Regions from separate parts of the Amycolatopsis carbonis genome, predicted to be linked through region 1. Evidence: riboswitches for the same ligand, from Rfam matches in the RefSeq annotation. Region 1 holds a riboswitch; each other region holds the start of a gene.
What was found. A riboswitch is a leader RNA that binds a small molecule or an ion and turns the genes downstream of it on or off. The one in region 1 is predicted to bind thiamine pyrophosphate.
Positions count from the first base shown of each region.

Region 2: linked by a shared signal. The riboswitch ahead of thiC (phosphomethylpyrimidine synthase ThiC) and the one ahead of QRX50_RS15240 (thiamine ABC transporter substrate-binding protein) in region 1 are both predicted to bind thiamine pyrophosphate.
Region 3: linked by a shared signal. The riboswitch ahead of thiO (glycine oxidase ThiO) and the one ahead of QRX50_RS15240 (thiamine ABC transporter substrate-binding protein) in region 1 are both predicted to bind thiamine pyrophosphate.

Region 1 is NZ_CP127294.1:3,105,172-3,115,384, forward strand. Features, by position in the region: gene ychF (redox-regulated ATPase YchF) at 1-584, shown strand, start outside; gene QRX50_RS15225 (AAA domain-containing protein) at 729-4,256, opposite strand; gene QRX50_RS15230 (hypothetical protein) at 4,763-5,269, shown strand; gene QRX50_RS15235 (4a-hydroxytetrahydrobiopterin dehydratase) at 5,814-6,092, opposite strand; TPP riboswitch at 6,126-6,240, shown strand; gene QRX50_RS15240 (thiamine ABC transporter substrate-binding protein) at 6,259-7,317, shown strand; gene QRX50_RS15245 (ABC transporter permease) at 7,293-8,933, shown strand; gene QRX50_RS15250 (ABC transporter ATP-binding protein) at 8,935-9,954, shown strand; gene QRX50_RS15255 (ABC transporter permease) at 9,962-10,213, opposite strand, start outside.
Region 2 is NZ_CP127294.1:2,492,257-2,502,469, reverse strand. Features, by position in the region: gene QRX50_RS12190 (AAA family ATPase) at 1-2,168, shown strand, start outside; gene QRX50_RS12185 (LytR C-terminal domain-containing protein) at 2,215-2,895, opposite strand; gene QRX50_RS12180 (DUF3263 domain-containing protein) at 2,892-3,200, opposite strand; gene QRX50_RS12175 (peptide deformylase) at 3,340-3,909, shown strand; gene QRX50_RS12170 (glycoside hydrolase family 15 protein) at 3,973-6,090, opposite strand; TPP riboswitch at 6,271-6,402, shown strand; gene thiC (phosphomethylpyrimidine synthase ThiC) at 6,396-8,039, shown strand; gene thiD (bifunctional hydroxymethylpyrimidine kinase/phosphomethylpyrimidine kinase) at 8,067-8,885, shown strand; gene QRX50_RS12155 (hypothetical protein) at 8,903-9,115, shown strand; gene QRX50_RS12150 (winged helix-turn-helix transcriptional regulator) at 9,120-9,515, opposite strand; gene QRX50_RS12145 (NADP-dependent oxidoreductase) at 9,607-10,213, shown strand, end outside.
Region 3 is NZ_CP127294.1:2,481,286-2,491,498, reverse strand. Features, by position in the region: gene QRX50_RS12140 (phosphatidylinositol-specific phospholipase C domain-containing protein) at 1-642, opposite strand, end outside; gene thiD (bifunctional hydroxymethylpyrimidine kinase/phosphomethylpyrimidine kinase) at 756-1,589, shown strand; gene QRX50_RS12130 (MarR family winged helix-turn-helix transcriptional regulator) at 1,664-2,095, opposite strand; gene QRX50_RS12125 (thiazole synthase) at 2,300-3,055, opposite strand; gene thiS (sulfur carrier protein ThiS) at 3,058-3,258, opposite strand; gene thiO (glycine oxidase ThiO) at 3,258-4,334, opposite strand; TPP riboswitch at 4,329-4,434, opposite strand; gene thiE (thiamine phosphate synthase) at 4,465-5,130, shown strand; gene QRX50_RS12105 (hypothetical protein) at 5,127-5,912, opposite strand; gene QRX50_RS12100 (threonine ammonia-lyase) at 6,067-7,011, shown strand; gene QRX50_RS12095 (MFS transporter) at 7,015-8,529, opposite strand; gene QRX50_RS12090 (GntR family transcriptional regulator) at 8,682-9,437, opposite strand; gene QRX50_RS12085 (SIS domain-containing protein) at 9,593-10,213, shown strand, end outside.

The DNA of each region.
Region 1 (10,213 bases):
CCAAGGAAATCCTCGACGCCGGCCGCACGCTGTTCCAGGCGCAAAAGGAAGTGGACTTCGAGTCGCTGCGTGAGCTGAGCCTGCTGACGACGAAGCCGTTCCTCTACGTCTTCAACGCCGACGAGGGCGTGCTGACGGATTCCGGTCGCCGCGAGGAACTGGAGAAGCTCGTCGCCCCCGCCGACGCCGTCTTCCTCGACGCCAAGGTCGAATCCGAGCTGCTGGAACTCGACGACGAGGAATCCGTGCGCGAGCTCCTGGAGTCCGTGGGCCAGGCCGAGCCCGGCCTCAACGCCCTCGCCCGCGCCGGCTTCCACACCCTCGGCCTGCAGACCTACCTCACCGCGGGCCCCAAGGAATCACGCGCCTGGACCATCCCCCAGGGCGCCACCGCCCCCCAAGCCGCGGGCGTCATCCACACGGACTTCGAGCGCGGCTTCATCAAGGCGGAGATCGTGTCTTACGCCGATCTGATGGAGGCCGGCTCGATGGCCGCCGCGCGGGCCGCGGGGAAGGTGCGGATGGAGGGTAAGGATTATCTGATGTCGGATGGGGATGTGGTGGAGTTCCGGTTCAACGTCTGAGCCTTGCTCGCGGTCGTCGGCTCGACGGGTGACCGACGAACTGGCCGCTGCTCTCGAAGAGCACCGCGCGATGCCATTTCCTGCTCCCGAGGTCGTTCGAGGTGCGGACTACGGCTCGGTCTCGCGGCAGTGATCTGGTGGAGTTCAGCGGCTGAGGTTGAGGTGCAGACCTTCAGGCGTTGTGGTGGGCAGCGAAGCCGCGAGGACGTCGAAGTGGCGTAGGTCCTTCCAGTTGTCGCGGTTCCCGATCACGTAGAGGCGCCGCTTCGCGCGAGATACGGCGACGTTGAGCAGATTCGGCTTCTCGGCTGCCCACTGCCGCGCCCGGACTTTGCTTGTCGGGGTGCCCAGGACGAGGATCACGACGTCCGACTCCTGCCCTTGGACGGTGTGCACGGTCCCTACGTTCTTGAGCGGGATCTGCTCGTCGAACGCCCGGGAGACTAGTGCCCGGCAGCCGCGGACCACGTCGCGGAACGGGCTGATCACCCTGATGCCGTTCGGCTGGACCTCCGCCGCGAGCAGCTGGCTGAGCAGCGTGAGCAGCGCTTTTCCCTCGGCGGGCACCCAGTTGCCGTCCGACTGCGACGAGCGGACGTCGAGCCACGCGTTGGTCCCGGGGAAGTCGTCGGGGTGGCGGGTGCCGTAGATCATCAGGTCGCCGCCGTAGGCAATGATGTTCGAGATCTCGAACATCGGCCGGTCGCAGCGCCGGTGGACGCGCAGTGGCGCGCCGACCCAGACCTTGGCGCCGCTGCCGTCACCCGTGGGCAGATAGGTGCCATGCCGGGCGTGCTTGTCGGCGATCCCCTGCGCGGATGTCGAGTCGGGGAGCCACTGCTCGTGCACGCCGTGATGCCGCTGCAGGGCTTGCTGGGCGGAAAGGGGCATGGCCACGATGGGCTCGAGCTGTTGCGGGTCGCCGACGATGACCGCACGGCGGCACCGCCAGATGCCGCCGACCACCTGTTGTGGCGCTGCTTGACCTGCTTCGTCCACGAACAACCAGCCCAGCGATTCGGCGCCGAGACCCGAGAAAAGCCGGGGCAGTGAAGCGAACGTCGTCGAGATCATCGGGACCAGGAGGAACAGCGACTGCCAGGCGGCCAGCGCGGTCCGCGGGCTCAGCCGCACCTTGCCCCGCAAGGCGGCGGAGATCACCGCGAGGTTGCCCCGGGCGAGCGGCTCGGTCTGGAAGAGGAATGCTTTGTGCAGGGCCAGCGCCGCGAGGAACAGCCGGTTGCGTGCCTCCGTGAACTCCGGGTCCGCCCACGGCGCGCAGAGCTGGAAACTTTCCTCACCGGCGAACGCGGGCCCGAGCGGCACCGAATCCGGCCACAGCTGCTGTGCTTGTTCGATCCGCCCCCGCAGGCTCGCCAGCGCTTTCGTGGCTTCCTGATACCGCCAGTTCCACCGCGCGTTGTCCTCGCGAGCAGCGTGGAACGCGGCCTCGAGCCGTTGTGTTTCCGCCTCCCAGGATAGGCGCAGCTCGCGCTTGGCGAAGCGTTCGGTGGCGAGGTCGGATTTCTTGTTCTGCCAGTCGCGCAGCGAACGGAACCAGGTGAAAAGCTGTTCGAAGAAGCCTGGTTTGTGCTTGAGCCAGTCTTCTAGCTCCCCGTCGGCTTCTTCGAACTCGCTCTGCGCCGTGGTCCGCAGCTGAGTAGCGCGGGCGAGCTCGGCGGACAGACGCCGGCGAGCCTCGTCCGTTCGCCGGCAGGCCACCTCCGCCTCCTGCGTGACGCTCAGCTGGGCGTGGTACTCGGCGAGCGTCTGCGCAGCGCTCTGCCGCAGATCCGAAAGCCGGCGTACCTCCGCGTCAGCGTCTGTGAACGCGGTGACGGCGGCGTCCCAGTCTTCGGCTGTCGGTGGTGCTTCGCGGACGTCTTGGAGGATCCCGAGCAAGCCAGTCACGTCGTCGGCGTGCTTTTCGTTCGAGCCGTCGGGTCGTTCGCGTGCGCCGCCCCACCAGAACTTGCTCCCGAACGCGCTCCGGTAACTCATGTTCCCGAGCACCGCGGCGATCAGTCCCCACGCAGGTGAGCCGAGGAGGTGCGAAGCGAGGTCGGGGAAATAGCCCACGCCCAGAGCTGCGGCTGCGTTCCCGCTCACGGCGCTCAGGCTGGGCAGTTCCGCGGTCACGTTCGCGGCGGCGTCGTTGCTGGCGGTGGCGACCACGATCTCGAACCCGGTCAGTTCCGGTTTGAGTGCCCGGACGGCCGGCACGTAGCGCCCGCCTAGCTGCACTTTGTCGACAACTTCGGTGTACGCGTCGGACGGGTTCTTCAGCACTGCGAGACGGCGAGCTCGGTCCAGGAGGATCGCCGCGAGTACGTCGCGCAGCATGGTCGTTTTGCCCGTCCCGGGCGGGCCGTTGACGGCGAAGATCCCTGCTGAGTCCCGCAGCTCGAGCAGGACTCGGTCGACCGCGAACTGCTGGCTGACCACCAACGGCCGCGACGTCGAAGTGGGCCATCGAGCTCCAGGCACCACGTTCGGCTGCACCCCGGTGAACAGTGGTTCTCGGCGGGTGCGCACGTCGATCCGCTTCGTGACGTCCACGGCGCGTTCGTCGCCGAGGTACGTCGCGAGTGCCGCGCCGTGCTTGCCCGCGCGCACGTCCTTTTCGACCTTCGCCAGGTCGTCCGCGAGATAGCTGTTGAGGAAGTTCTGCTCGTCGGCGGAGCCGGCGCTCGCTTTGGGGACTTGGCTGCACGACACGCGGACGCCGCGAGCGCGGAGGGTGCCCTTCGGGTCGAGCGCAGCCGTCAGTTCACTGGTGAACGCGTGCAGGTTGGCGGTGGTCAGGTGCAGCCGCGGCAAACTCGGCTGAGCTGGGCCAGAATCGTCTGACGCGTCGTTGGCCCCGGTCGGTGGAGTGAGGAGCTTCTCGGCGAACTTCCCTGCCACTGCACCGGCGATCCCGCCGACCACCGGCCCTGCTACCGCGCCGAGACCAGCGCCGACGGCGGTCGTCACCGCGGTGCCGGTCGCTTTCGCGCCGGCCGAGACCGCTTCCTGTGCGGCTGCTTTCACCTGGTGCGCGACTGCGGCACCTATTCGGTCCAGCCTACCGGCCCCGTTTCCGTTTTTGGAATTATTGTCCGTTTCCGATGGTCGCCGCGGCGCCAGTCGGTCCAGCGCTTCGGTGAATTCGCGCTGATGCGATTCGAAACCGTCGAGCCACGTCGGAGCGTTCGGCCCCGGTGAATGCAATCTGTTCATCGCCCACGCGCACGCCGACAACGTCGCGGAGTTTTCGACGATGCATCCTTCTGCGTCGAGTGTGAACGCGAAGACTGCCGTCGCTTCGGCTCGCCGGCCATCTGCGGGCCGGTCGTCGTCCCCGAAGACGGCGGCGAGGCCGGCGCGGACCGCGGAGACCTCGTACAGGCCCCCGTATACCGTGAACTGCCAGGTCAGGTGGTCGGCGAGGGGGATTTCAGTGAGGGGGTGACCGTCGTCCCACGGTGCCAGTTCGTCGGGTTGGAGGTCCACCACGACGGATTGGGGACGGCGTCGAGAACGTGGCGGGGTGCGATCCGGGACCTTCTGCGGTGCGAACACCTCGATCGCCCGCCAGAACGCGACGATTTGTGCTGCGCGCTCGTTTTCTCGCACAGGAATGGCTCCCCTCCACTCGTGCTGCACGGCACGATACGGCAAGATCGACATCGCCGATGTGTGCCAGATGGGGGAAAGAGCGCTTGCGGCGAGCGGGATCTTCGAACGGTCGCAGGCTTGGCCGAACAGGCCCAGGACCGTCTGCTCTGGGCGGGTGACCGATGAACCGGCGGCGCCTCTCGGAGGCTCCGCACGATGCCATTTCCGCCTCCTGACGTCGTTCCAGGCGAGGACTGCGCCTCGGTCTGGAACAGGTTCGTCGAACAGCGCGGCCAGTCGAGTTCGGCTGAGTATGATCAGGCGCGCATCGACAGAGGGGGACTCGGGCGATGGCGCGGAAGCGGCCGCAGATGTCAGTACCGCCTTGGACACCACGTGACGAGGTGCTCAGATACACCTGCCATCTCGCGATGCTCATCGGCCAGGGGCACGATCTTGGTCATCTCCAGGAAATCCTGGCGCCCTTTCCGCCGTCTAACGCGCCTGGCGAACGACTGCTCGCAGCCGGACCGTTCGTCCTGTCCGAATTTCGTGCGCTGGGCGACGGAAGCTGGAGCGTGTCCACGCCGTTCGTGTTCGGGACCGGTGCGCTGGGCGTGGGTCTCGTCGCCGGGTCGCTCGTCGGGGGAGCGGTCGCCAAGTCTCGTGCCCGTACCGCCGCGGCGGCCGCGGCGGTGCCGAGATGGGTTCCGGTTGAACAGGGAACGCTGTACCCGAGCGCACACGGCTTCTACCTGCACACACCACGCGTCCTGGCGTGGAACTGGCCGGCGATCACCGGCGCGACGATGGTCGGGCCCGGGATGGTGCACATCACGGGCGAGAGCAAGAGCGGCCCGATTTCCTGGCTCGTGCAGTCCGACTGGGCGGAGCTGGTGTTCGTGACGTGGGCGTTCGCGGTGCACCCGCGACATCCCCAGCTCGTGACCGGGCAGTGGCTGCCTCCGGGGTGGGTGGACCACGCGCGTTTCCACCAACACCCGCCTGACCCGGTGCCGGGACTGCTGCCTCAGCTGCCGCCCGGAGCCGATGCTCCGCCGGAGATCGCTGGGCCGGAGAGCTAGCAGGTGCGCAAGACGGCCCCGGCCGCCGATTCGACGTCAGCGCCAGCGGCCCCGGCAGCGGGCCGTGCGCACGACGCGGCAGCCACGCACAGCACGGCTGCCGCGCACGCGACGGACAAACGGTTCATGCCGAGTCGTCGGCACAGAACCGTCCGGTGTTTCGGAGGGTGAAAAAGAAGGCTCAGCCCAGCAGGCCGAGCACCACCAAAGCCGCCAGCGTGATCGCCGTGGCGAACATCGTGATCCAGGCGCGCTGGGTGGGGGAGAGGGTGGTGGGCGAGTTGTTCATCGCGTGTCCTAGCGGGGCGTGGGCCGGAGATTCCGCTGGGATAGCGCGCTGATCAAGGGTGGTGTTACGGCCTGTGGTCGAGATCACGGCGGGTGCGGGCGGTGTGCCAGAGCACTCCGCCGGCGGCGGCCACCATCAGGGTGAATGCGATGGTTCCCACGACGATTGCCTGGGTCATGAAAGGTCCCCTCCTCGAAACGGCATACGAAGAGGGGACGTGTCAACCCGCGGAAGGTGGCGCGAAGGTAGGGCGGATCACAGAGCGTCGATCTGGGCGGCGAGGGCGAAGTCCTTCGAGGTCAGGCCGCCCTCGGAGTGGGTCGAGAGCCGGAGCGTGACCGTGCGCCAGCGGATGTCGATGTCGGGGTGGTGATCGGCGGCTTCGGCTAGGTAGCCGACGCGGACGACGAAAGCCACAGCGTCCGGGAAGGACGCGAGGTCGACCGTGCGGGTGATGGCGGCGTCGGAAAGGCGCCAGTCGGGCACGGTGGCCAGGGCGGAGGAGACCTCGGAGTCGGTCAGTAGTTGCGCCATGTGTCCAATGGTGAACCCGTTTGGGCTACGCTGCACGGTTGCCACGGGAGTCCGGTGCAGCTGGGCTGAGAGGCGGGCGAGGAAAGCCCGCGACCGTTCGCACCTGATTCGGATCATGCCGGCGCAGGGAGGGCTGCTCTCCCCGCATCCGGCGCAAGGAGGGCAGATGATTCCGCGGACCGCACGCACAGTGCTGGGCCTGGCCACGGTCACGGTGCTGGCGAGCGCGTGCTCGCTGTCCGGCGGCAGCTCGGGCGGCGACGCCCAGCAGACCCCGACGGTCACACTCGTCACGCACGACTCGTTCGTCGCGCCGCAGGACGTGCTCGACGCGTTCCAACGACAGTCCGGGATCAAGCTCAAGATCCTCAAATCGGGCGACGCGGGGGAGCTCACCAACAAGCTGGTGCTCACCAAGGCCAACCCGATCGGCGACGTCGCGTTCGGCGTCGACAACACGTTCGCCTCGCGCGCACTCGGTGAAGGCGTCTTCCAGGCCTACACGAGCCCCGAGGCCGACCGCGGGCCGCAGCGGTACTCGGTGGACCCGCAGCACCGCTTGAGCGCGGTCGACGTCGGCGACGTCTGCGTCAACATCGACCCCGCCTACTTCGCGAGCAAGCACCTGCCCGAGCCCAAGACCTACGACGACCTCGCCGACCCGAAGTACAAGGACCTCACCGTCGCCGAGAGCCCCGCCACGGCGTCGCCCGGGCTGGCCTTCCTGCTGGGCACCGTGGCGAAGTACGGCGAGCAGGGCTGGCACGACTACTGGGCCAAGCTCAAGGCCAACGGCGTCAAGGTCGACAGCGGCTGGGAAGAGGCCTACACCAAGGACTTCTCCGGCTCCTCGGGCAAGGGCCCGCGCCCGATCGTGGTCTCCTACGCGTCCTCGCCGGCCGCCGAGATCGGGGACGACGGCAAGCCGCGCACCAAGGCGCTGCTCGACACGTGCTTCCGCCAGATCGAGTACGCGGGCGTCCTCACGAACAGCAAGCAGGTCCCGCAGGCCCAGAAGGTGGTCGACTTCCTGCTGTCACAGCAGTTCCAGTCGACGGTCGCGGCCAATATGTACGTCTACCCGGCCCGCGAGGGCGTCGACCTGCCCGCGGGCTGGGCCGCGGCCGCGCCGCTGCCGCAGGACCCCGCGACTCTGCCCGCCGACCAGATCCAGGCCGGCCGTGAGAAGTGGATCGGCGAATGGCGCTCGCTCATGGGCGCGTAACGCCGGCGCAAATCGCGCGCACGGCGGGCCTGGCGCTGCTCGGTCTGCTGCCCGTCGCGTTCCTGGTCGTGTTCTTCGCCTGGCCGGTCGTCGCGATCCTCGGCCGCGGCTTCTCCGCCGGCGGCGTGGACACGGTCCTGGCCGACGCGCAGACGTGGCAGCTCGCCGCGTTCACGCTGGTCAGCGCCGCCGCGTCGACGGTTGTAGCCGTGGTCGCGGGGCTGCCGGTGGCGTACGTGCTCGCGCGCGTGAAGCTGCCGGGCGTCGGGCTGGCGCGGACGCTGGTGCTGGTGCCGTTCGTGCTGCCGACGGTGGTCGTCGGGCTCGCGTTCCGCGCGTTGTGGCCCGACGGCGGCGTGCTGCCGCTGGTGCTGGCCAACGCGTTTTTCAACGTCGCCGTGGTCGCCCGGACCGTCGCCGGACTGTGGAGCCACCTCGACCCGCGCGCGACGGAGGCGGCCCGCGCGTTGGGCGCCTCTCCGTGGCGGGCCTTCCGCACGGTGACGCTGCCCGCGCTCGGCCCGGCCCTCGCGTCGGCCGCGGCGGTCGTGTTCCTCTTCTGCGCCACCAGTTTCGGCGTGGTGCTCATCCTCGGCGGCGGTCGCTACCGCACGCTCGAGACCGAGATCTACCTGCGCACGGTCGACCTTCTGGACCTCTCCGGCGCGGCCGCGCTGTCGCTCATCCAGTTCGCCGCCGTCCTCGCCGCGCTCGCGCTGGGCGCGATTGCCCGACGTCGCCGCGAGAACGCCGTGAAGCTCAAGCAGTCCACTCCCCGGCGGCCGAGAAAAGGCGAATGGTGGACGGTCGGCGCCGCCGCGGTCGTGATCGCCCTGCTGATGACGCCGATCGTCGCGCTGCTGCTGGAGTCGGTGTCCACCCCGGGCGGGTGGAGCTTTGCCGGCTTCCGCGCGCTCGCGAGCACCGGCACGGACGACGCGCTGCAGGTCTCCGGCTGGGTCGCCGCCAAGAACTCGCTCGCCGCGGCCACCGACGCGACGCTGCTCGCGATGGCCGTCGGTGTGCTGGCCAGCGTGGTCCTCGTCGCGCTGCGCCGCGCACCCGGGCGCCTCGCGCGCGGCATGGGCGAGACGATGGACGCCGCCCTGATGCTGCCGCTCGGCGTCTCCGCCGTGACGGTCGGCTTCGGTTATCTCGTGACCCTCGACGCACTGCCCGGCGACCTGCGGACGTCGCCGCTGCTCGTGCCGCTCGCGCAGGCGCTGGTGATCATCCCGCTGGTCGTGCGGATGATCCTGCCGGTGTTGCGGGCGGTCGACGTGCGGCTGCGCCAGGCCGCGTCCACGCTCGGCGCGAGCCCGGCGCGGGTGTGGCGCGAGATCGACCTGCCGCTCACCGCGCGGTCGCTTGTCGCGGCCGCCGGGTTCGGTTTCGTGGTGGCGCTCGGCGAGTTCGGCGCCACGAGCTTCCTCGCCCGGCCTGACGCGCCGACGCTGCCCGTGGCCGTCGCGACGCTCATCTCGCGCCCGGGCGAGCTCAACAACCAGATGGCGTACGCCGCTTGCGCGCTGCTCATGATCGTGACGGTGGCGGCCGTCGCGCTGATCGACCGGTTCGGCTCGGTTCGCGGGCACGGTTCAGTGGGGGAGTTCTGACATGGCGCTGACCGTCCGCGACCTCACGGTCCACTACGGCTCGTTCACCGCGGTGCGCGACGCGCGCCTCGACATCACCGACGGCGAGGTGCTCGCCCTGCTCGGCCCGTCCGGCTCCGGCAAGTCGACGCTGCTGCGCGCCATCACCGGCCTCGAACCCATGACGTCGGGCTCGGTGAGCTGGGACGGCACCGATCTCGCCACCGTGCCCGTGCACCGGCGCGGGTTCGGGCTGGTTTTCCAGGACGGCCAGCTCTTCCCGCACCGCGACGTCGCCGCGAACATCGCGTTCGGCCTGCGCATGCACGGGATCCCCAAGGCGAAACACCGGGCGCGCGTCGAAGAACTGCTGGAACTGGTGGGGCTCAAGGGGTTCGAACGCCGGCGCGTCACCGAGCTGTCCGGCGGGCAGGCGCAGCGCGTCGCCCTGGCCCGCGCCCTCGCGCCCGAACCGCGGCTGCTGCTGCTCGACGAACCGCTGTCGGGCCTCGACGCGGGGCTGCGCGAGCAGCTCGCCATCGATCTCGCGGACCTGTTGCGGCGCAGCAAGATCACCGCACTGCTGGTGACGCACGACCAGGAGGAGGCGTTCACGCTCGCCGACCGCGTGGCCGTGCTCGACGCCGGCGAGATCCGGCAGGAAGGCGCCGTGCGGTCGGTGTGGCGTTACCCGGCGGACGACGACGTCGCGAAGTTCCTCGGCGCCACATCGTTCGTCGACGGGGTGGCCGCGGGTGGCGTGGTGCACACCGACCTCGGTGACGTCGCCCTGCAGGAGCTCGAAGACGGTCCGGTTCGGCTCGGGCTGCGGCCGCATGCGTTGCGCGTGGCCGAAACCGGCGTGCCCGGCGAGGTGACGGCCGCGGTGCACCGGCGGGAGCACCTCAGGCTGGTCGTGCGACTGTCCGAAAAGGACACCGTAAACACCGTCGACGCCGTCGCCCCCGTGACGGCGGATCTGCGCGCCGGCGATCCCGTCCGGCTCGAACTCGACCCGGACGGGATCGCCGTCGTCGGCTGAACCCCCGTCAGCCGTCGCGCGTGGCGAGCCGCCCGTAGGCCAGGGACAGGCCGACCACGATGTAACAAGCCGCCCGCAGCGCGCCCTCGCTGAGCATCGAGCCGCCGATCGGGTCCTGCAGGATCTCCGTCGGGGCCTCGGCCCAGTTGCGCGTGAGCAGGAACGGGTGCAGCCAGTCGAGCGAGGTCAGGAACCCCAGGATCGTGAACACGATGTCGCCCGCCAGCACCGACGCCACCACGAGCATGGGGTGTTCCGT
Region 2 (10,213 bases), 610 kb from region 1:
CCTGGGACGCCGTGCACCTCACCGGCGCCCGCCGCAGTGCCGCGCTCGCCGCGCCGGCCGAGGAGGGCACGCCGGGCGTGGTGCTGACCGACGACGTCACCATGTCGAACCTCGGTGTGTCCGAGGGGTCCGAGATCGTGGTGACGCCGGCCGACGTCGCGGCGGCCAAGACGGTCACGGTCTCCGGCTCGCGGCTGGCCAGCGTGTCCGTGCCGCCGCAGACGCTGCGGCTCGCGCTCACCGGCAAGGTGCTCACGCGCGGCGACGCCGTTTCGCTGCTTCCCCAGGACCTCGCGCCGGCGCCGGGTTCGGACGTCGCGGCCGTGCGCGGGCAGCTGTCGCGCGCGATCGGCGCGACGTGGACCAACGAGCTGCTCACCGTCACCGCCACGGAGCCCGCGGGCGTGGTCGTGGTGGGACCGTCCACTGTGGTCAGCTGGCGCGACGGCGCCCGCACGGGCGAGACGCCGACCGACACCGTCCCCGCGCGCAGCGCGACTGCCCTCGTCCGCAGCACGGCCGTGACGGCGGCGGAGGACTACCTCGACGCGGAGGTGGTCGAGGAGACCAAGCCGGAGGAGATCTCGGAACCGGTCCCGCCCGTGGCCGACCTGGTGGGCGCGGAAGGGGCCGCGCGCAAGCTCGCCGAGTGGTTCGACCTGGCGTTCCACCGGCCGGAGCTGCTGGAGCGGCTGGGCACATCGGCGCACCTGGGGGTGCTGCTGTCGGGGCCGGAGGGCGTCGGCAAGGCGACGCTGGTGCGCTCGGTCGCGCGGGCCGAGAAGGTGCGGGTGGTATCGCTGGTCGCGCCCAACATCGCCGTGCTGGAGCCGAACACGGCCCACGCCCGCCTGCGTGAGGCCGTGACCCGCGCCGCCGAGGGCGACGGGCCCGGCGTGCTGTTGATCAACGACGTCGACGCCCTGCTGCCGGCCACGCAACCGCCGCCGGTGGCCACCGTTGTCCTGGAGGAGCTGCGCGCGGCCATGCGCCGCGAGGGCCTCGCCGTGGTGGCGACGACGCAGCGCGCCGAGTCCGTCGACCCGCGGTTGCGCACCGCCGACCTGCTCGACCGCGAGCTCGGCCTGCCGCTGCCCGATGCGAAGACCCGCATCGAACTGCTGCGGATCCTGCTGCGTGATGTGCCCGTGGAACCCGGCGCCGACCTGGGCGTGCTCGCGGAGAAGACGCCCGGGTTCGTCGCCGCCGATCTCATCGCCCTGCGCCGAGACGCGGCCCTGCGGGCCGCGCTTCGCCAGCGTGACGTCGCCGAGCCGCGAATCTCGGAGCACGACCTGCTCGACGCGCTCGCCACCGTCCGGCCGATCTCGCTGTCCACTTCGGACAACCTGGCCACCGGCGGGCTGACGCTCGAAGACGTGGGCAACATGGTCGACGTCAAGCAGGCCCTCACCGAGACGGTGCTGTGGCCGCTGCGCTACCCGGATTCCTTCGCCCGCCTGGGCATCGACCCGCCGCGTGGCGTGCTGCTCTACGGCCCGCCGGGCGGCGGCAAGACCTTCCTCGTGCGCGCGCTGGCAGGCACCGGGGCGCTCAACGTGTTCGCGATCAAGGGCGCCGAGCTGCTGGACAAGTGGGTCGGCGAGTCGGAGCGGGCCGTGCGCGACCTGTTCCGCCGGGCCGCCGACGCCGCGCCGTCGCTGATCTTCCTCGACGAGATCGACGCGCTGGCGCCGCGGCGCGGGCAGTCGTCCGACTCCGGTGTGGCCGACCGCGTGGTCGCGGCCCTGCTCACAGAGCTCGACGGCGTGGAGCCGATGCGCGAGGTCGTGGTGCTGGGCGCGACGAACCGGCCCGAGCTCGTGGACCCGGCGCTCCTGCGGCCGGGCCGGCTGGAGCGGCGCATCTACGTGCCGCCGCCCGACGCCGAGTCGCGCACCGCGATCCTCAAGGCGACGTCGAAGAACACGCCGCTGGCGTCCGATGTGGATCTGGCGGCCGTCGCGTCCACCCTGGACGGTTACTCCGCCGCCGACTGCGCCGCGCTCATCCGCGAGGCCGCGCTCACCGCGATGCGTGAATCGCTCGAGGCGCACGTGGTCACCGCCGCCCACCTGGAGAAGGCACGGCAGGTCGTCCGGCCGTCGCTGGATCCGGCGCAGCTGGCGACGCTGGAGGCGTACGCGCAGGCCCAGCAGGAACGCTGACGAAAACGGGCCCCACCTGCGCGGTGGGGCCCGTTGTTTTCGCTGGTCAGCTGCCCTTGTGGCCGCTCTGGTAGTCCTTGGTGATGATCACGATCACGCCCGGGCTCGAGCTCTGGATGCCGTCAAACCGCGGCTCGGCCTGGAACCCGAACTCGGCTGCCAGCTGCTTCGCGGCGGCCTCCTCGTCGGTGCCCGGCCGGAAGTAGGCCGTGGTGTGCGGGATGACGCCCTGCGGGTAGTTGCCGACCTCGGGCACGTTCCAGCCCGACGCGCGGAAGTCGGCGGCGGCCTGCTCGGCGAGGTGCGGGATCGTGGAGTTGTTGTAGACCCGCACGGTCACCCACTTGTTGGACGCCTGCTGGCCGGCGCCCGGCTGCCCCGGCTGGCCACCGGGCTGGCCGGGCTGACCCGGCTGTCCGCTGGGCTGGCCGGGCTGACCAGGCTGGCCCGGCTGCCCCGACTGGCTGGCCGGCGGCGAAGAGGGCGCCGACGACGAAGCCGGCGAAGAAGGAGCCGAAGACGAAGGTGGCGTCGCACTCGACGAGCCGGGCGACGACTGCGAAGACGTCGGCGACCCGCTCGAGCTGGTGGGCCCGGCGTTGTTGTCTCCCGATCCGCCACCCGAAAGCGCGGTCACGCCGCCGATGATCGCGGCGATCACGGCGACGCCGATGAGCGCGACGCCCGCGGCCCGCATGGGCCGGGACAGTCCCGAGAAGAAGCTCATGACAGTTCGATCCCCAGCCGCCTGGCGCCGCGCTTGCGCTGCCGGGCGGCGCGCGTCTTGCGCAGCCGCTTCACCAGCATCGGGTCGGCCGCCATGGCCTCAGGCTTTTCCAGCAGTGTGTTCAGCAGCTGGTAGTAACGGGTCGAGGACAGCGAGAACCGTTCCCGGATGGCGTTTTCCTTGGCACCGGCGTGCCGCCACCACTGACGTTCGAACGCGAGGATCTCCACCTCACGCTCGGTCAGGCCGCCCACATTCTCCGGCGGCGACGGCTGGTCCCCAGCCATCGACTCCGCGGCGTCCATGCGGTCCTCGCAATCGGTGTCGGCTGTCCTTCCGCGGGCGCCATTCAACCACGGAACCCATGCTCGACATGGGCATCCGGCGCGGCGCGTCACGGTCCGATCCAGGTGTATCAGACGGCTCCGACTAAACTCGCTGCTCGTGACCGTCCACCCCATCCGCATCGCCGGCGATCCCGTGCTGCACCAGCCGACCCGTGAGGTCACGGAGTTCGACGAGCAGCTGCGCACGCTGACCGAGGACATGTTCGAGACGATGTACGCCGCCGAAGGCGTGGGCCTCGCGGCCAACCAGATCGGACTCGACCTGCGCCTGTTCGTCTACGACTGCCCCGACGACGAGGGCGTCGAACACCGCGGCCTGGTGGTGAACCCCAAGCTGGAGACCTCCGAGGTCCCCGAGACCATGCCGGACCCGGACGACGACTGGGAGGGCTGCCTCTCGGTCCCCGGCGAGTCCTACCCCACCGGCCGCGCGTCGTGGGCGCGCGTGACCGGTTTCGACGTGACCGGTGAGCCGATCACCGTCGAGGGCACCGGCTACTTCGCCCGCTGCCTGCAGCACGAGACGGACCACCTCGACGGGTACCTGTACCTCGACCGCCTGGTCGGCCGCCACGCGCGGGCGGCGAAGAAGATGCTGAAGAAGAACAAGTGGGGCGTGCCGGGGCTGAGCTGGCTGCCGCCGAAGGACGAGCCGGCCGAGGCCTGAGTTTCTTTGTCGACGAGTCTCCCGGTCCCGGGTCGGGGCCGGGAGACTCGTCGTTTCAGGGGTTCAGTACCCCAGGAAGTGCTCGCGCACGACGGAAGGCTGCTCGACCGGCCGGTTCCGCGCGACGGACCAGGCCAGGCGGATGTACTGGGCGTGGGTCCAGGCGAGCGGTGTGGCCGAGGCCGTCGGGGTGCCGGGCGTGTGGCCGGGTGAGCCCGAAGGCGGGTTCTCGTCCCAGACCTGCTCCGGCATGGTGTCCGACGAGCCGGCGGCGTGGGACAGGTCGGTCAGGCGGCGTTGGGCCGAGAGACGGTTGCCGGCGGCCAGGTCGTACTCGCCGCGTTCGCCGGCGAGCAGCGGCCAGAGGCGGCCGTAAGTGGCGCGACTCTCGGACGGGAACGTGTAGTCCCACGGTGAGCCGTCGGGTTGTTCGCCGTAACCGTCCATTGTGTAGCGGTGCCAGAACTGGCCGGCCGGCGTGGTGAAGGAGATGTCGGCGTCGGTGACCTTGATGCTGTTGCGGATCACGGGGTCGTCGGCCGGGTAGATGCCGAGGCGGACGAGCTCGAGGAAGCCGGCGTCGGTGACGGAGCGCTGGTCGACGGTGAGCGACGAGTTGCCGAGGTTGTAGGTGAGGCCCGAGTTCGCGTCGCCGTTCTTCGTGAGGCGGACGAAGTAGGGCTGCTTCGACAGAGGGCCGTTGGTCGTCACGGTCTGGTGCGCCAGCCCGGCTTTGAAGCGGTCGGCCGTCGCGAGGTAGCGGGCCGCGTCGGCGTTCGCGCCCGAGTGGGTGGCCAGGTCGGCGGCGCAGACGAGGCCCGCGATCACCGCGGCGATGGTCGAGGGCGAGTAGCCGTCCTGTTCTTCCCAACGTTCCTGTTGCGTGTACGGGGAGGCCTTGCCGTCGGCGGAGCGGTAGGACAGCAGGAACTCGGCGGCGCGGCGGACGTTCGGCCACAGGTCGGTACGGCCGAGCTGCTGGGCGAGCACGATCGGGAGCGCGGTCTCGTCGAGCTGGATGGAGGTCCAATAGGGCTTTCCGTCGACGTTGCTGTTCTGCGGCAGGTGCCCGTCGGGCAGTTGCTGGGTGCCGAAGAGGTAGTCGACGGAACGGTCGGCCGCGGACCGGTCGCCGGCAGCGAGCAGGCCTGTGGCGATTTGGTAGAGGTCGCGGGGCCACACCAGGTGATAAGTGCCCGAGGGCGAGTATTCGGGGTCGTTGTTGCCGAAGCGCCACGGCATGCTCGGCGACGCGATGAAGGCGCCCGGGTGGTGTTTGTCCTCGCTCGCGGCGAGCGTCAGCACGGAGGCTCGGTACAAATCGCGTGACGCCGGGCTCGTCAATGAAGACGGCGCGGTGCGGACGGTGGAAAGGTAATCGCGCCAGCCGCGGGAGTAGTCGGCGGAAATCGCGTGGAAACCGCGGCGGGCGGAAGCCTGGGCTTTATTGACCGCTTCGGAGCCGGAAGAACCCATTCCCAGGGACAAAGTCACGTGCCGGGAACGCACGCCGTCAGCCGAAGTCTGTCCGGTGAGGACGACGTTTCCGCTGGCGGCGTGTGAATACGAAACCAGCTTTTTCGAGGCCAGCAACTGGGTCGCGCCATCCGAAACACCCGCGTATCCCACGGACGTCCGCGAAAACGCCGGGGCGGCCGTCAACGCGGCCGCCGTGGCACCGTCGGAAGCCGACGCCACCGCACCGGAAGCGGATGCCGAATCGTCACTGCCGTCGTTGGTCAGATCCGGGTCCGCCACGGCGTAGAGCGAGAGTGGCCGCCCGGCCAGCGACGTGAACTCGACGTCCACCAGCACCGTGGACCGCGCGGGATCCGTCACATACGTCCGACTCAGCCGCCACCGGCGCTGATCGTCGGTGCTGGTCTGCTCGTACGTGAGGTCGTCGACTCGCCGGACCTGCTGCGACTTCGCGGCCGACGCGAGCGTCGCGAAGGTCCGCCCGTCGCTCACGACGAGGTCCAGCGACCGCACGCTCGGGGTCGACAGATCGGGGTAGTACACCTCCGACATGCGCCCGCCCTGCAGCGTGAACCACACGTCGCTGGCGCGATCGCGGGCCGTGCCGAAGCCCGTTTTGTCCGCCGGCAGCCAGCTCGGATGAGCACCCGGCCCGCCTGGCGCGTCACCCTCGGTCGCCGAAGCGGCCGGGACCATGCTCATCGCCAACACCGTCACCAATCCGGTGAGCAGGACTTTCCGCACGAGACACCCCCGAGTCGTCGGAGACGATTGTCACGTGAACTCCTGCCGGCCGCATGCTCCGATCCGGTGAAGAACACACCGGTTGAACAGTCGCCTTGTGCTCGCGTGATCCGCCGTGGCATGGTCGAGGGACAACCTCATAACCAACGCGGGAGCTCGCGCCTTGGCGGGCTGAGAGGGCGGCTGGTGTCTGTCTGTGGACACCTGGTGCCGCCGACCGCATGAACCTGACCGGGTAATGCCGGCGTAGGGAGTGAACGTCGTTGACGACGCTGGAGAACGAGCCTGCCATCACGCCTTCCGTGACCACGGGGCCGATCACCGGTTCGCACAAGGTCTACCACCGCACCGAGTCGGGCCTGCGGGTTCCGGCACGGCGCATCGACCTGTCGAACGGTGAGCACTTCGACGTGTACGACACGTCCGGGCCGTACACCGACCCGGACGCGAAGATCGACGTCCACAATGGACTTCACCCGCTGCGCACGAGCTGGGCCGACGGCCGCGCGCACAACACCCAGCTCGGCTGGGCCAAAGCCGGCGTGATCACGCGCGAGATGGAGTTCATCGCCGCGCGCGAGCGGTGCTCGCCCGAGTTCGTGCGCGACGAGGTCGCGCGCGGGCGGGCGGTGATCCCCGCCAACCGCAAGCACCCGGAGAGCGAGCCGATGATCATCGGCAAGAAGTTCCTGGTGAAGATCAACGCCAACATGGGCAACTCGGCCGTCTGGTCCTCAGTGGAGGAAGAGGTCGACAAGATGGTGTGGGCCACCCGCTGGGGCGCCGACACGATCATGGACCTGTCCACCGGCAAGCGCATCCACGAGACGCGCGAGTGGATCGTCCGCAACTCCCCCGTACCCGTGGGCACCGTGCCGATCTACCAGGCACTGGAGAAGGTCAACGGGGAGCCGGAGAAGCTGTCGTGGGAGGTCTACCGCGACACGATCATCGAGCAGTGCGAGCAGGGCGTGGACTACGTCACCGTCCACGCCGGAGTGCTGCTGCGTTACATCCCGCTCACCGCCCGGCGCGTGACCGGCATCGTAAGCCGCGGCGGCTCGATCATGGCCGCGTGGTGCCTCGCGCACCACCAGGAATCGTTCCTCTACACGAACTTCGAGGAACTCTGCGAGATCCTGCGCAAGTACGACGTCACGTTCTCCCTCGGCGACGGCCTGCGTCCCGGCTCGATCGCCGACGCCAACGACCGCGCGCAGTTCGCCGAGCTCGAGACGCTGGGTGAGCTCACGCACATCGCGCGCGAGCACGACGTGCAGGTGATGATCGAGGGCCCCGGCCACGTGCCGATGCACAAGATCAAGGAGAACGTGGAGCTGGAGGAACAGCTCACCGGCGAGGCCCCGTTCTACACCCTCGGTCCACTCGCGACAGACATCGCGCCGGCGTATGACCACATCACCTCGGCCATCGGCGCGGCGCAGATCGGCTGGTACGGCACGGCGATGCTGTGCTACGTCACGCCGAAGGAGCACCTCGGCCTGCCCAACCGCGACGACGTGAAGACCGGCGTGATCACCTACAAGATCGCCGCGCACTCCGCCGACCTCGCCAAGGGCCACCCCCACGCGCACGAGTGGGACGACGAGCTGTCCAAGGCCCGCTTCGAGTTCCGCTGGAACGACCAGTTCAACCTTGCGCTCGACCCCGATACCGCGCGTTCGTACCACGACGAGACGCTGCCCGCGGAGCCGGCGAAGACCGCCCATTTCTGCTCGATGTGCGGCCCGAAGTTCTGCTCGATGCGGATCACCCACGACGTGCGCAAGTACGCCGAGGAGCACGGGCTGTCCACTGTGGAGGCCATCGAGGCCGGCATGGCGGAGAAGTCGGCCGAGTTCGGCGAGCAGGGCAACAAGGTCTACCTCCCGGTCGTCGGGCAGTAGCTCCACCCGCTATTAGAGGCAGTAGTCATGACTGAAACCCCCCGCACCGCCCTCACCATCGCCGGATCCGACTCCGGTGGTGGTGCGGGCGTGCAGGCCGACCTGCGCACGTTCTTCGCCCACGGCGTCCACGGGCTCGTCGCGCTCACGGCCGTCACGGTGCAGAACTCGCTTGGCGTGCAAGGCTTCACCGAGATCCCGGTCGACGTCGTCACGGCGCAGATCAAGGCCGTGGCCGGCGACATGGGCGTGAACGCGGCCAAGACCGGCATGCTCGCCACGGCCGACATCATCGAGGCCGTGGCGAAGACGCTCGACGAGGTCCACATCGGACGCGACACGGACACCCCGTTCGTCGTCGACCCGGTGGCCGCGTCGATGACCGGCCACGCTCTGCTGCGCGAGGAGGCGCTGGAGGCCATCCGCACGGAGCTCTTCCCGCGCGCCACGCTGATCACGCCGAACCTCGACGAGGTGCGGCTGCTCACCGGCATCACGGTCACCGGCGCGCAGACCCAGCGCGCGGCGGCCGGCGCGTTGCTGGAGTTCGGGTCTCGGTGGGTGCTCGTGAAGGGCGGGCACCTCTACGAAGCCGAGGATTGCGTGGACCTGCTCACCGATGGCACGGACGTGCTGGAGCTCAGCGGTGTGCGCATCGACACCGACAACACCCACGGCGGCGGCGACACGATGGCCTCGGCCATCACCTCGTCGCTCGCCAAGGGCGCCGACGTGCCGACGGCCGTGACCGAGGCGAAGCAGTTCATCGCACGCTGCGTCGCCGAGGCTTATCCGCTCGGCGCCGGGGTGGGGCCGGTGTCCCCGTTCTGGCGGCTCGCCGACTGAGCGGCCACACTGGACCCGTGACCGACGACACCGCCGCCCGCGCACTGTGGGCGCAGATGCCTTTGGACCTGCAGTTCGAGGTCGACCAGCTGGTCTCGGCCAACAAACCGGCGGCGGCGCTGAAGGTGATCCGGAAATGGGGCTTGGACCCCAAACCGGGCATCGCCGAATCGCGCGCGGTGACCGACTACCGCAAGAGCGTGCTGAAGCCGCCGCCCCGCTTCACCTGAGTCGCTAGTTGACGGGTTCGAGCGAGCGCGTGTCGTAGGTGCTGCGTGCGTCGCGGATCCGGTCGAAGTTCGACTGCGACCACGTGCTCAGGGCCACCAGGTGGGCGCTGACCTCGGCGCCCATCGGGGTGAGCGCGTACTCCACCGTCGGCGGTGTGGTCGGGAAGACCTTGCGGCTGACGAAACCGTCGCGTTCGAGGTTGCGCAGGTTCTGCGTGAGCATCTTCTGGCTGATGCCGCCGACGGCGCGGCGCAACTCGCCGAAGCGGTGTGCCCGCTGCGCCAGCACGCCGAGCACGAGCGCCGTCCACTTGTTCGCGAGCAGGTCGAGCACGTCGCGACAGGGACAGCTCTTCAGGTAGACGTCCCAGGATCCGTGCTGGTCACAGGTGGTATCCATCAGGTACCTACTATACCGGGAAGTGCCTTCTGGCGAAAAGTGACCACCGGGCAGAGCATAGGGGACAACCAACCGGAAGGAGAGATCCGAAATGCGCGTGGTGACCCAGCGGGAGTTCGGCGGCCCGGAGGTGCTGCGGGTGACCGAGGCCGACCGCCCGGCGCCGGGCCCGACGGAGGTGCTGGTGCGCGTGCACGCGGCCGGCATCAACCCCGTCGATTGGAAGACCCGGGCCCACCCGGTCTTCATGGGCGAGCCGCCGTACACGCTGGGCTGGGACGTGTCCGGCGTCGTCGAAGAGGTGGGTTTCGGGGCCACCGGGGTGAAGCAGGGCGACGAGGTGCTCGGCATGCCGTGGTTCCCCCGCGAGGCCGCGGCATACGCGGAGTACGTGACCGCGCCGTCGCGGCAGTTCGTGCGCAAGCCGGCCGGGCTGTCGCACGTGGAGGCGGCCGGATTGCCACTGGCGGGGCTCACGGCGTGGCAGGCGCTGGTGGACGTGGCGGAAGTCCGGAGTGGACAGCGGGTGCTCGTCGACGCGGCGGCGGGCGGTGTCGGGCACCTCGCCGTGCAGATCGCAAAGGCGCGCGGTGCCTACGTGCTCGGCACGGCCAGCGCGGCGAAGCACGATTTCCTGCGATCGCTGGGTGTGGACGAGCCGATCGACTACCGCGATGAGCACGCAACAGCGGCGGACC
Region 3 (10,213 bases), 620 kb from region 1:
GATGTCGGTGTGCAGCGTGTCGGTGGGGTTCTGCTCTTCCACCGTGCCCGGGATGATCTCCGTCATCACCTTGCCGTGCAACGCGTCCACGGTCGGCCAGTTGTCCGCCTTGGCCGCGTCGTCGAGCGTCGCGTAGCTGCCGAGGAGGTCGGCCGGCTTGAAGACGGCGCTGCCGAGGTGGGCGCGGAAGGCCGCGTCGAGCTCGTCCGGGCCCATCCCGGTGTTGTCCGAGAAGCCGGTCTTCATCTCGAGCTTCAGCGTGAGTGGCGTGTGGTCCGGGTGGGCCGCGAGCCAGATGCGGATGTCGTCGAGGCAGTACTCGAGGTTCTTGTTCGTCCCGCCCTTGTAGAGGTCGGCGGTCGTCGACGCGGCGACGCAGTTGTTGCTGTTGCCCAACGGGTTCGAGTGGCTCACCTTCCACTCGTGCGTGATGAAGTCCGGCCACACGTCGAGCTCGATCAGCGACGAGCCGTTGTCCAGCGCCTGCGCGAGGAACGGGTATGCGGCCGGGTCGTAGGTGTTGTGCACGCCGACCGTGGTCACGTGCGAGAGTTTCGGGCTGTCCGCGTTCGCGACGGCTGCCCCGGACAACGAGGCGGCGACGAGCGCGCCGACCGTCACGACCACTGAAGCGAGTTTCATCCTGACCCCTTCACCCACCGATGGTGCGATGGCACTCACACTGTGCCACCGTGATGGACTGTGGATGAAGGACAGCTGACCAAATGGACTAGACCAGAAGTCGGAAAGTGCCCATGACTGAAAACCCGAGCCTGCCGTCGGCGTTGACCATCGCCGGTTCCGACTCCGGCGGCGCAGCCGGACTCCAGGCCGATTTGCGGACATTCCTCACTTGTGGGGTCCACGGGCTCGTCGCCGTGACGGCCGTGACGGTGCAGAACACGTTGGGAGTCCACGATCGCGCGGACATCCCGCCGCACGTCGTCGCCGGCCAGATCGAGGCCGTCGCGTCGGACATGGGTGTGGGCGCGGCGAAAACGGGCATGCTCGCGTCGGCGCAGATCATCCACGCCGTCGCGACGGCGTGCGACAACGCGGGCATCGGTCGCGACCACGACGTGCCGTTCGTGGTCGACCCGGTGGCGGCGTCGATGACCGGCCACCCGCTCTTCGACGCCGACGGCCTGTCCGCGCTGCGCGAGGAACTGCTGCCGCGCGCGACCGTGCTGACGCCGAACCTCGACGAGGTGCGCCTGCTGACCGGCCTGACCGTGACCGACCGCGAGGGCATGCACACCGCGGCCGTCGCGCTGCACCGCCTGGGGCCGAAGTACGTGCTCGTGAAGAGCGGCCACCTCGTGTCCGACCCGGAGTGCGTCGACCTCCTCTTCGACGGCTCCACGTTCGTCGAGCTGCCCGGCCCGCGCTTCAACACCCCGCACACCCACGGCGCGGGCGACACCATGGCCTCGGCTCTCACGGCCGGGCTGGCGAAGGGTATGTCGGTCGTCGAGGCCGCGCGCTACGGCAAGTGGTTCGTGTCGCACGCGGTCGAGCACTCGTACCCGATGGGCGCGAAGGTGGGGCCGGTGTCGGCGTTCTGGCGGCTCGCGCCGGAGGACCGCTAGCCCGCGGTGGAGATCGAACCGGTCGTCGCCCGTGTGATCACGAGCGGACGACCGCGGCGGCCGGGAGTGGTCTCCTAGCTGTCGTCGGAGATCAGGGCCTCCAGGGCCGGCAGCGCGACCGTGAGGGCTTCGCGGTACTCCGGGCTCAGCTTGTCGAGGCGGCGGTTCAGCTCCTGCACGCGCGTGGACCGCACGCCGGACACGAGCCGCTCGCCCTCTTCCGTCGCGCGGGCGAGCCAGGCGCGGCGGTCGACGGGGTCGGATTCGCGCGTGACGTAGCCCGCCTCGACGAGGGTGGCGATTATGCGCGACATCGTGGCCGCCGCGACGCCCTCCTTCGCGGCGAGGTCACCGAGGCGCAGCTGACCGAAGTGGACGAGCGTGGCGAGCGCCGAGATCGCGCCGTGGCCGGGCCCGGGGACCCCAGCCTGCCGCAACGAGCGCGACAACCGTCCCACGGCCAGGTACAACCTGCCCGAGACGTCCTGGACCGAGGATAGAGTCACGGCTGGCTCCTCCTGCCACTGTTGCCCGCCGCCTTTGCGCCGGAAAGGTGTCGTCCACCATAAGGCCTGCCGGTGCACGTTCAGCGTTAAGCGCGGACGAAATCACCGACCGGGGCACGCAACGCGGACCACTTGCACCAGGCGGCTTACCCGCGTTCACCCCGGCAGGGCGAAACGGGCCGCGCACGCACGGCAGCGAGGCCGTCAGCGAGGCGGGCTCGACGCGTGGGCCCAGAAGCGCTGCGGGACCCGGCCCGCGTCGCGCGCCAGGCGGCCCGCCTCGACGCCCGCGCGCATGGCCGCGGCCATGCGTTCCGGGTCCTTGGCGCGGGTCACCGCGGTGGACAGCAGCACCGCGTCGCAGCCGAGTTCCATGGCGAGGCAAGCGTCGGAGGCGGTGCCGATGCCCGCGTCGAGGACGACGGGGACCATGGCGCGCGCGACGATGAGCTCGATGTTGTGCGGGTTGCGGATGCCGAGGCCCGTGCCGATGGGAGCGCCCAACGGCATCACGGCGGCGCAGCCGGCCTCCTCGAGCCGCAGGGCGAGCACGGGGTCGTCGTTGGTGTACGCGAGCACCGTGAAGCCGTCGGCGGCCAGCTGTTCCGCGGCGTCCAGGGTTTCGAACGGGTCGGGCAGCAGGGTGCGGTCGTCGGCGTGGACCTCGAGCTTGATGAGGTCCGTGTCGAGCGCCTCGCGGGCCAGCTGGGCGGTGAGCACGGCCTCCGCGGCGGTGCGGCAGCCGGCGGTGTTGGGCAGCAGCTTGATGCCGAGGCGTCGCACGAGGCCGAGCACGCCGGTGCCGCCGTCGGCGTCGGCCTTGCGCATCGCGACGGTCGTCAGCTCGGTGCCTGACGCGACCAGCGCGCGTTCCAGCACCGACAGGTTCCCGGCGCCACCGGTCCCGATGATCAGCCTCGACGACAGCTTGTGTTCGCCGATGACCAGAGCGTCGTCCATCGTCAGCCTCCCTGCACCGCGGTCAGCACGTCGATGTTCGCGCCCTTCGGCACGACCGACGCCTCCCACTCGCCCCGGCGCACGACCTCGCCGTTCACCGCGACGGCGACGCCCTGGCGGGTCACGTCGAGTGCGTCGAGCACCTCGGACACGGTGGCGCCGTCGGGGAACTCGCGCCAGCTCCCGTTGACCTTGATCTCCATCAGACTCGCTCCTTCTGCAGCAAACGGGCGGGCGCGGCCGCCCCGATCTCGTCCGGCGGCGCCTCGCCGGCCAGCCACGCGACCACGGCGTCGGCGGTCACGGGGGCCATCAGCAGGCCGTTTCGGTGGTGCCCCGTCGCCGCGTACACGCCTTCGCCGAGCTCCCCGATGTACGGCAGCGCGTCGCGGCTCCCCGCGCGCAGCCCGGCGGCGATCTCGACGAGCTCGTACTCCGTGATTCCCGGCAGGATCCGTTCGGCGCCTTCCAGCAGCTCCCGCACGCCACGCGCGGTCACCGCCTCGTCGAAGCCCGCTTCGTACTGCGTCGCGCCGAGCACCAGTTCGCCGTCGGCGCGCGGCACGAGGTAGATCGGCCGGCCCTCGACCATCGCGCGCACCGTGTACGGCGGAGGCGGCAGACAGCCCCGACGCGGCCGCAGCCGCAGAATCTCGCCCTTGAGCGGCCGCACGGCGTCGGCCAGCAGCGGGTGCAACGCGCCCGTCCACGCGCCGGCGGCCAGCACGACGGGGCCGGTCACATCGTCGAGCGAAGCAATCCGCGAAGCAGAGAACTCGACCCCGCGCTTCGAGCACGCCGCCAGCAGCGCCGTGAGCAGCTTCCGGTTGTCGACAGCCAGGTCACCCGGCACGTGCAGACCGCTGCGCACCGCGCCCAGACCCGGCGCGAGCCGCCGCGCCGCCCGCCCGGTGAGCCGCTCGACGGCACGGCCCAGCGACGTCAGGTACTCCGCGAGAATTTCGAGGTGCCCGGCGTCGGCGCTGTCGAACGCGACCACGATCGTCCCGTGCGAAGCCAGCCCCGGGTCCGTCCCCTCCGCCGCGAGGTCACGCGCGAAATCGGGCCAGCGCCGCAGCGACTCCTCGCCGAGGCTGAGCACGTGCTCCTCACCCGGCCACGCCTCCGTGACCGGCGCCAGCATGCCGCCGGCCAGCCACGAAGCGCCGCGCGCGGGTGAAGGATCGACCACCGTGACGCGGTGGCCGCGGGCCGCCGCGCGCCAAGCCGCGGACAGGCCGATGACACCGCCGCCGACGACGGTGAGGGTCTCGTTCATGGGAATCACGCTCCCTGCGCCGGCATGACCCGGATCAGGTTCCACGGTCGGAGCGGCAGCTCCCTCTCAGCCCGTGCCTCGGGCTCCCGTGCGGACCACCCCACCGTAGCGCGCGGGTAACGTCCCCGCCATGCCCGCCCTGACCGGATCACAGATCCGCACCCGCCTGGCCGATTCGCGGCTGTACCTGTGCACCGACGCCCGCTCGTCGCGTGGCGACCTCGCCGAGTTCATCGACGCGGCCCTGGCCGGCGGCGTCGACATCGTGCAGCTGCGCGACAAGACGAACGGCGCCCCGCTCGAGGCCGCGCAGGAGATCGCAGCGCTCGAAGTGCTCGCCGAAGCCTGCGCGCGCCACGGTGCGCTGCTGTCGGTGAACGACCGCGCCGACGTCGCCCTCGCCGCGGACGCCGACGTGCTGCACCTGGGGCAGGACGACATCCCCGTGCCGCTCGCCCGCCGCATCCTCGGCGACGACGTGGTGATCGGCCGCTCCACGCACTCGGTCGAACAGGCCACCGCGGCCGCCGCCGAAGACGGCGTGGACTACTTCTGCACCGGCCCGTGCTGGCCGACGCCGACCAAGCCCGGCCGGTACGCGCCGGGCCTCGACCTGGTCCGGGCCACGGCTGAAACCGGTACCGACCGGCCGTGGTTCGCAATCGGCGGCATCGACACCGAACGCCTGCCGGAGGTGGTGGCGGCCGGCGCGACGCGGATCGTCGTGGTCCGCGCCATCACCGACGCCGAAGACCCGAAGGCGGCCGCGGAGACACTGAAGGCGCGGCTCGGTTAGGGCGCCGGAGTCCCCGACGCCGCGCCCTTCGTCTGCGGTGCGCTCGGCGTGGTCGACGCCGCCCCGCCCGTGCTCGGTGGCGTGTCACTCACCGAACTCTGCGACGTCTCCGACTCACTCGTGGACGTGTTCGAGGAGGACGAGGGCGGCGTGTTCGACTCGGTCTCGCTGGGCGGCGGGGTGTTCTCCGACGTCGCGGGCGGGTTGTCGTCCTGCTTCTGCTGCTGGGTCGTGCCTGAATTGCCGTGGTGGAAGACACCGGGTCCGACGTTGCCGCCTGAGACGAAGTCCGCCCCGACCGCCACGGCGATCGCGATGACCGTGGCGACCACGCTCGTCCCGATGATCAACGGCCAACGCAGCTTCCGCAGCTTGTCTGCGAACGATTCCTCCGGCTCCGGCTGCTCCCGCCCGGTGAGCTTCGAGATCCGCACCGTCGGCATCTCCGACGGGTCGAGCGGCATCAGCACGGTCGGCATCTGCGCCGGATCGTCGACCGGCGGCAGGCCGGGCCTGCTGCCCCTGCGCTGGCCCGCCGTCACGAGCACCGCGCGTGCCTTCAGCGCGGCCTCGCGTGTGCGCTGCAGCGAACGCAGGTACAGCTCGGCGCCGACCGTGGTGATTACGCTCGCCAGCCCGGCACCGACCACGGTGCCCGCGACCCCCAGTGTCGACCCCAGCAGCGCCGCCGTCACCGCGGCCAGCGCCGTGGCGACGATCTGCGCGGGGCGGAAGTTCTTCTTCGCGCCCTGCTCCGATGTTCTTTCCCGCTCCTCGCTCATGATCCCGATCTACTAGTGCCCGGAAATTTCCCCTCTGGTGTTCAACGGTTAAGTCGTCTCAGGAACTCCCCGCGTTGCCCAGTCGTGAGGGAGGACACGTTGACTGTCCATAATGGATAGACTATTGCTCACACTTTCCTGACATACTCGCCGCATGCGATTGGTGACGATCTCCGACATCGAGGCCGCGGCGAAGCGCGTGGCGGACCACGCCGTACGCACTCCGCTGTTGCGCCAGCCCTGGGCCGAAGGCGAACTGTGGCTCAAACCCGAGAGCCTGCAACAAATCGGCGCGTTCAAGATCCGCGGTGCGTACAACGCGATCGCCTCACTCGACGACGTGGAGCGCGCACGCGGTGTGGTCGCGTATTCCAGCGGTAACCACGCGCAGGCGGTCGCCTACGCCGCGAACGCCTTCGGCATCCCCGCCGTGATCGTGGTGCCCGACGTGGCGCCGCGGCTCAAGGTCGAGGCCACCCGGCGCTGGGGCGCCGAGGTCGTCGAGGTGCCGATCGCGGACCAGGCGCCGGCCGCGGCCGCGCTGGCGCAGGAGCGCGGGCTCACGCTCATCCCGCCGTTCGACCACCTCGACGTGATCGCGGGCCAGGGCACCGCGGGCCTGGAAATCGCCACCGACCTGCCGGACGTCGACACCGTGCTCGTGCCGGTGAGCGGCGGTGGGTTCGCCGCGGGCGTCGGCACGGCGATCAAGGCGCTGTGCCCGGACGCGAAGGTGATCGGCGTCGAGCCCGAGCTGGCCGGCGACACCGCCGAGAGCCTGCGCGTCGGTCGCCGCATCGAATGGCCCATGGAGCAGCGTGCCCGCACGATCGCCGACGGCCTGCGTGCCCAGCCCTCGGACCTCACCTTCGCCCACTTGCAGAAAGTGCTCGACGACATCATCACCGTGACCGAGGACGAGATCCGCGACGCCGTGCGCGTGCTGGCCCACCGGGCGCGGCTCGTGGCCGAGCCCAGCGGCGCGACGGCCACCGCCGCGTTCCTGCACCACGCCGGCGAGCTGCCGGGCGGCAAGACGGTGTCGGTGGTCTCCGGCGGCAACGTCGACCCGAAACTGCTGGCCGAGCTGCTCGCATAGGGATCAGTCGCGCACCGGGCCCGGGCGGACGTGGGTCGGCGGCCCGTCCACCCCGCACGAGTAGCACTCGCCGAGGTGGGGCGACTCGTCGTCCACGACTCGCTCGGCCTCGGGCCCGGCCGGGCCACCGGCGGTGTCTCCGGAATCGTCCGGAGAACCGAGCACGCCGTTGTGAATCCCCAACGCGATGAGGCCCCCGGCGATCGCCAGGACGGCGCAGATGAGCAGAGCCATGCGCCAGCCGGCCGTCAGCGCGACGGGGTCGCGGTAGGCCGAACCGGTGAGTCCGGCGGCAGCGGGGAGCACCGCGACCGCAAGAAGACCACCCGTTCGGGCGATCGCATTGTTCACCCCGGACGCGACACCGGCGAAGCGGTCGGGGGCCGCGGCGAGCACCGTCGCGGTCACCGGCGCCACCGTGCACGCGAGTCCGAGGCCGAACACGACCACCGCGGGGAAGACCGAACCGAGGTACGAGGACCCCGGTCCGACGCGGATCAGCAGGAGCATGCCGATGCCGATCACGATCGGTCCGACCACCAGCTGCAGCCGCGGCCCGATGCGCTGGGCCAGCGCGCCCGAGCGGCCCGAGAGCAGCAGCATGATGATCGTGATCGGCAGTCCGGCCAGGCCCGCGAGCGTCGGCGGGTAGTTCAGGGAGACCTGCAGCTGCAGGACCAGCAGCATCATCACGGCGCCGAGGGCGGCGTAGACCACGAACGTGAGCGCGTTGGACAGCGTGAACGTCCGGTTGCGGAAGAGGCTCGGCGGAACGAGCGGTTCGCGGGAGTGGTGCTGCAGCCAGAGGAACACGCTCAGCCCGGCGATGCCGGCGACCAGCGCGATCAGCACGATCGGGTCGCCGATGCCGCGGCCGGGCGCTTCGACCAGCGCCCCGGTGATCCCCGCGAGCCCGATCGCGCCCGTCGCGGCGGCGGTGAAGTCGGGGTGGCCGGTGGCCGTCTCGTCGCGCGACTCGGGCACGAACTTCAGCGCCATCAGCACCACGACGATGGCCAGCGGCACGTTGATCAGAAACGCCAGCCGCCAGGACCAGACCTGCACCAGCACGCCGCCGAGCAGTGGTCCGACCGCGGCGGCCAGACCACCCAGCCCGGACCACGCGCCGATCGCGCGCGCCCGGTCGTTGTGCCTGAACGACGACTGCAGGATCGCGAGTGAGCCGGGGGTGAGCAGCGCGCCGCCGATGCCCTGGATGATCCGGAAGATCACCAGTTCCGTGGTCGAGGTGGCGATCGCGCACAGCGCCGAGGCGATGCCGAACCAGACCACGCCGATCAGGTACATGCGGCGCCGGCCGTAGCGGTCGCCGAGCGAGCCGGCCACGAGGATCAGCGCGGCGAGCGCCAGCATGTAGCCGTCGAGGATCCACTGCAGCCCGGCGACCGTGGCGCCGAGCTCCTCGCCGATCCGGGGCAGCGCGACATTGACGATCGTCCCGTCGAGCATGGCCATGCTCGAGCCGAGGATCGTCGTCCACAACACCCCGCGCGCCAGCGGGGTGCCCCAGCGGATACCGCTGTCCGTCGTCGTCACCGTGCGATCACCGCGCACGCTCGAAGCTCATGCGCACACGGTGACGCGACGCCGGGCCGGGCGCAACCACCCACGCCCGGCCCGGCGAGTGCTCCCGGGCCCGCCGGCCCGGCTCACGGCAGCAGCGTCGTGACGAACTTGTAGCGGTCGCCGCGGTACACCGAGCGCGCGAACTCCACCGGCTTGCCGTCGGTGGCGAACGAGTGCCGCGTCAGCATCATCACCGGCATGCCGACGTCCGCGCCGAGCATCTCGGCTTCCTGCGGGCCGGCGAGCGACGTCTCGATCGTCTCCTCGGCGCGCAGGAGTTCGACGCCGTAGTGCTCACGAAGCACTGCGTAGAGCGACCCTCCGGCCGAAATGTGCTTGCGCAGCCCGCGGAAGCGCCCGAGCGGCAGGTGCGTCGTCTCCAGCGCCATGGGCTGGGAGTCGGCCAGCCGCAGACGGCGAAGGCGAAGAATTTTCGCACCCTGGCGGATGGCGAGCAGTTTCGCGAGTTCGCCCTCCACGGGCAATTCCTCGAGTTCGAGCAGTTTCGACGACGGCTTCAGGCCTTGCTTGCGCATGTCCTCCGTGTACGAGGACAGCTGCAGCCGCTGCGCGAGCTTCGGCTCGGCCGCGAACGTGCCCTTGCCTTGAACGCGGTGCAAGCGGCCCTCGGCCGTCAGGTCCGCCAGCGCCTGCCGCACGGTGGTGCGCGACACGGTGAACTCGCCCGCCAGCGCCCGTTCCGTCGGGATCGGCGAGCCTGGCGGCATGGCGTCGAGCAGATCCAGCAGGTGCTGTTTCAGCGCCCAGTACTTGGGTTCGCGCTGCCCGCGCACACCCGCCGTTGTCCCCGCCTCACTCGCGGGGGATGTCTCCAACATGACCGGCTCCCTCAGCTTTCCCTCACTATCGCGCCACTTCCCCGTCAAGAAACGTACCCTTCACCACAAACGCTCCGCCGAGCTAGCATTGGTCTAGACCTGACCGCACGCCGCTCAGCACACCCGGGGCTCCGGTCCCGGCGGAGAGGAAAGTGATGACCCAACAACATCCCGGCGAGCACATGGCCGCGGAAATCTCGGAGCAGCCTGCCGTACTGGCCGGGCTCGTCGAGCGGCAGGGCGAAATAGCCGAAGTAGCTGAAAAGATTTCACAAAAGCCGCCCCGTTTCGCTTTGCTCGCCGCACGGGGATCGAGTGACCACGCTGCGTTGTACGCCAAGTACCTGATCGAGGTACTCCTGGGTCTTCCCGCGGGTCTCGTGTCACCGTCCACCGCGACGCTCTACGGCGCACGACCAGACCTCAAGGACGTGCTCTTCGTCACCGTGAGCCAGAGCGGCGGCTCACCCGACCTCATCGAGGTCACCGAAGCGGCCCGGCGCCAGGGGGCGCTCACGGTATCGGTCACGAACACACCGGACTCGCCGCTGCGCGCGGCGGCCGAGCTGGGCGTGGACATCGGCGCCGGTCTGGAGAAGGCGGTGGCCGCGACCAAGACGTACTCCGCGACGCTGCTCGCGCTGTACCTGTTCATCGACGCCGTGCGCGGCGGCAAGGCGGCCGACGCGCAGAAGCTCGGCGACCTCGCCCAGCAGACGCTCGACGGCGCGACCGAAGGCGTGCAGCGCGCGGTGGACCGCTACCGCTTCGTCGAC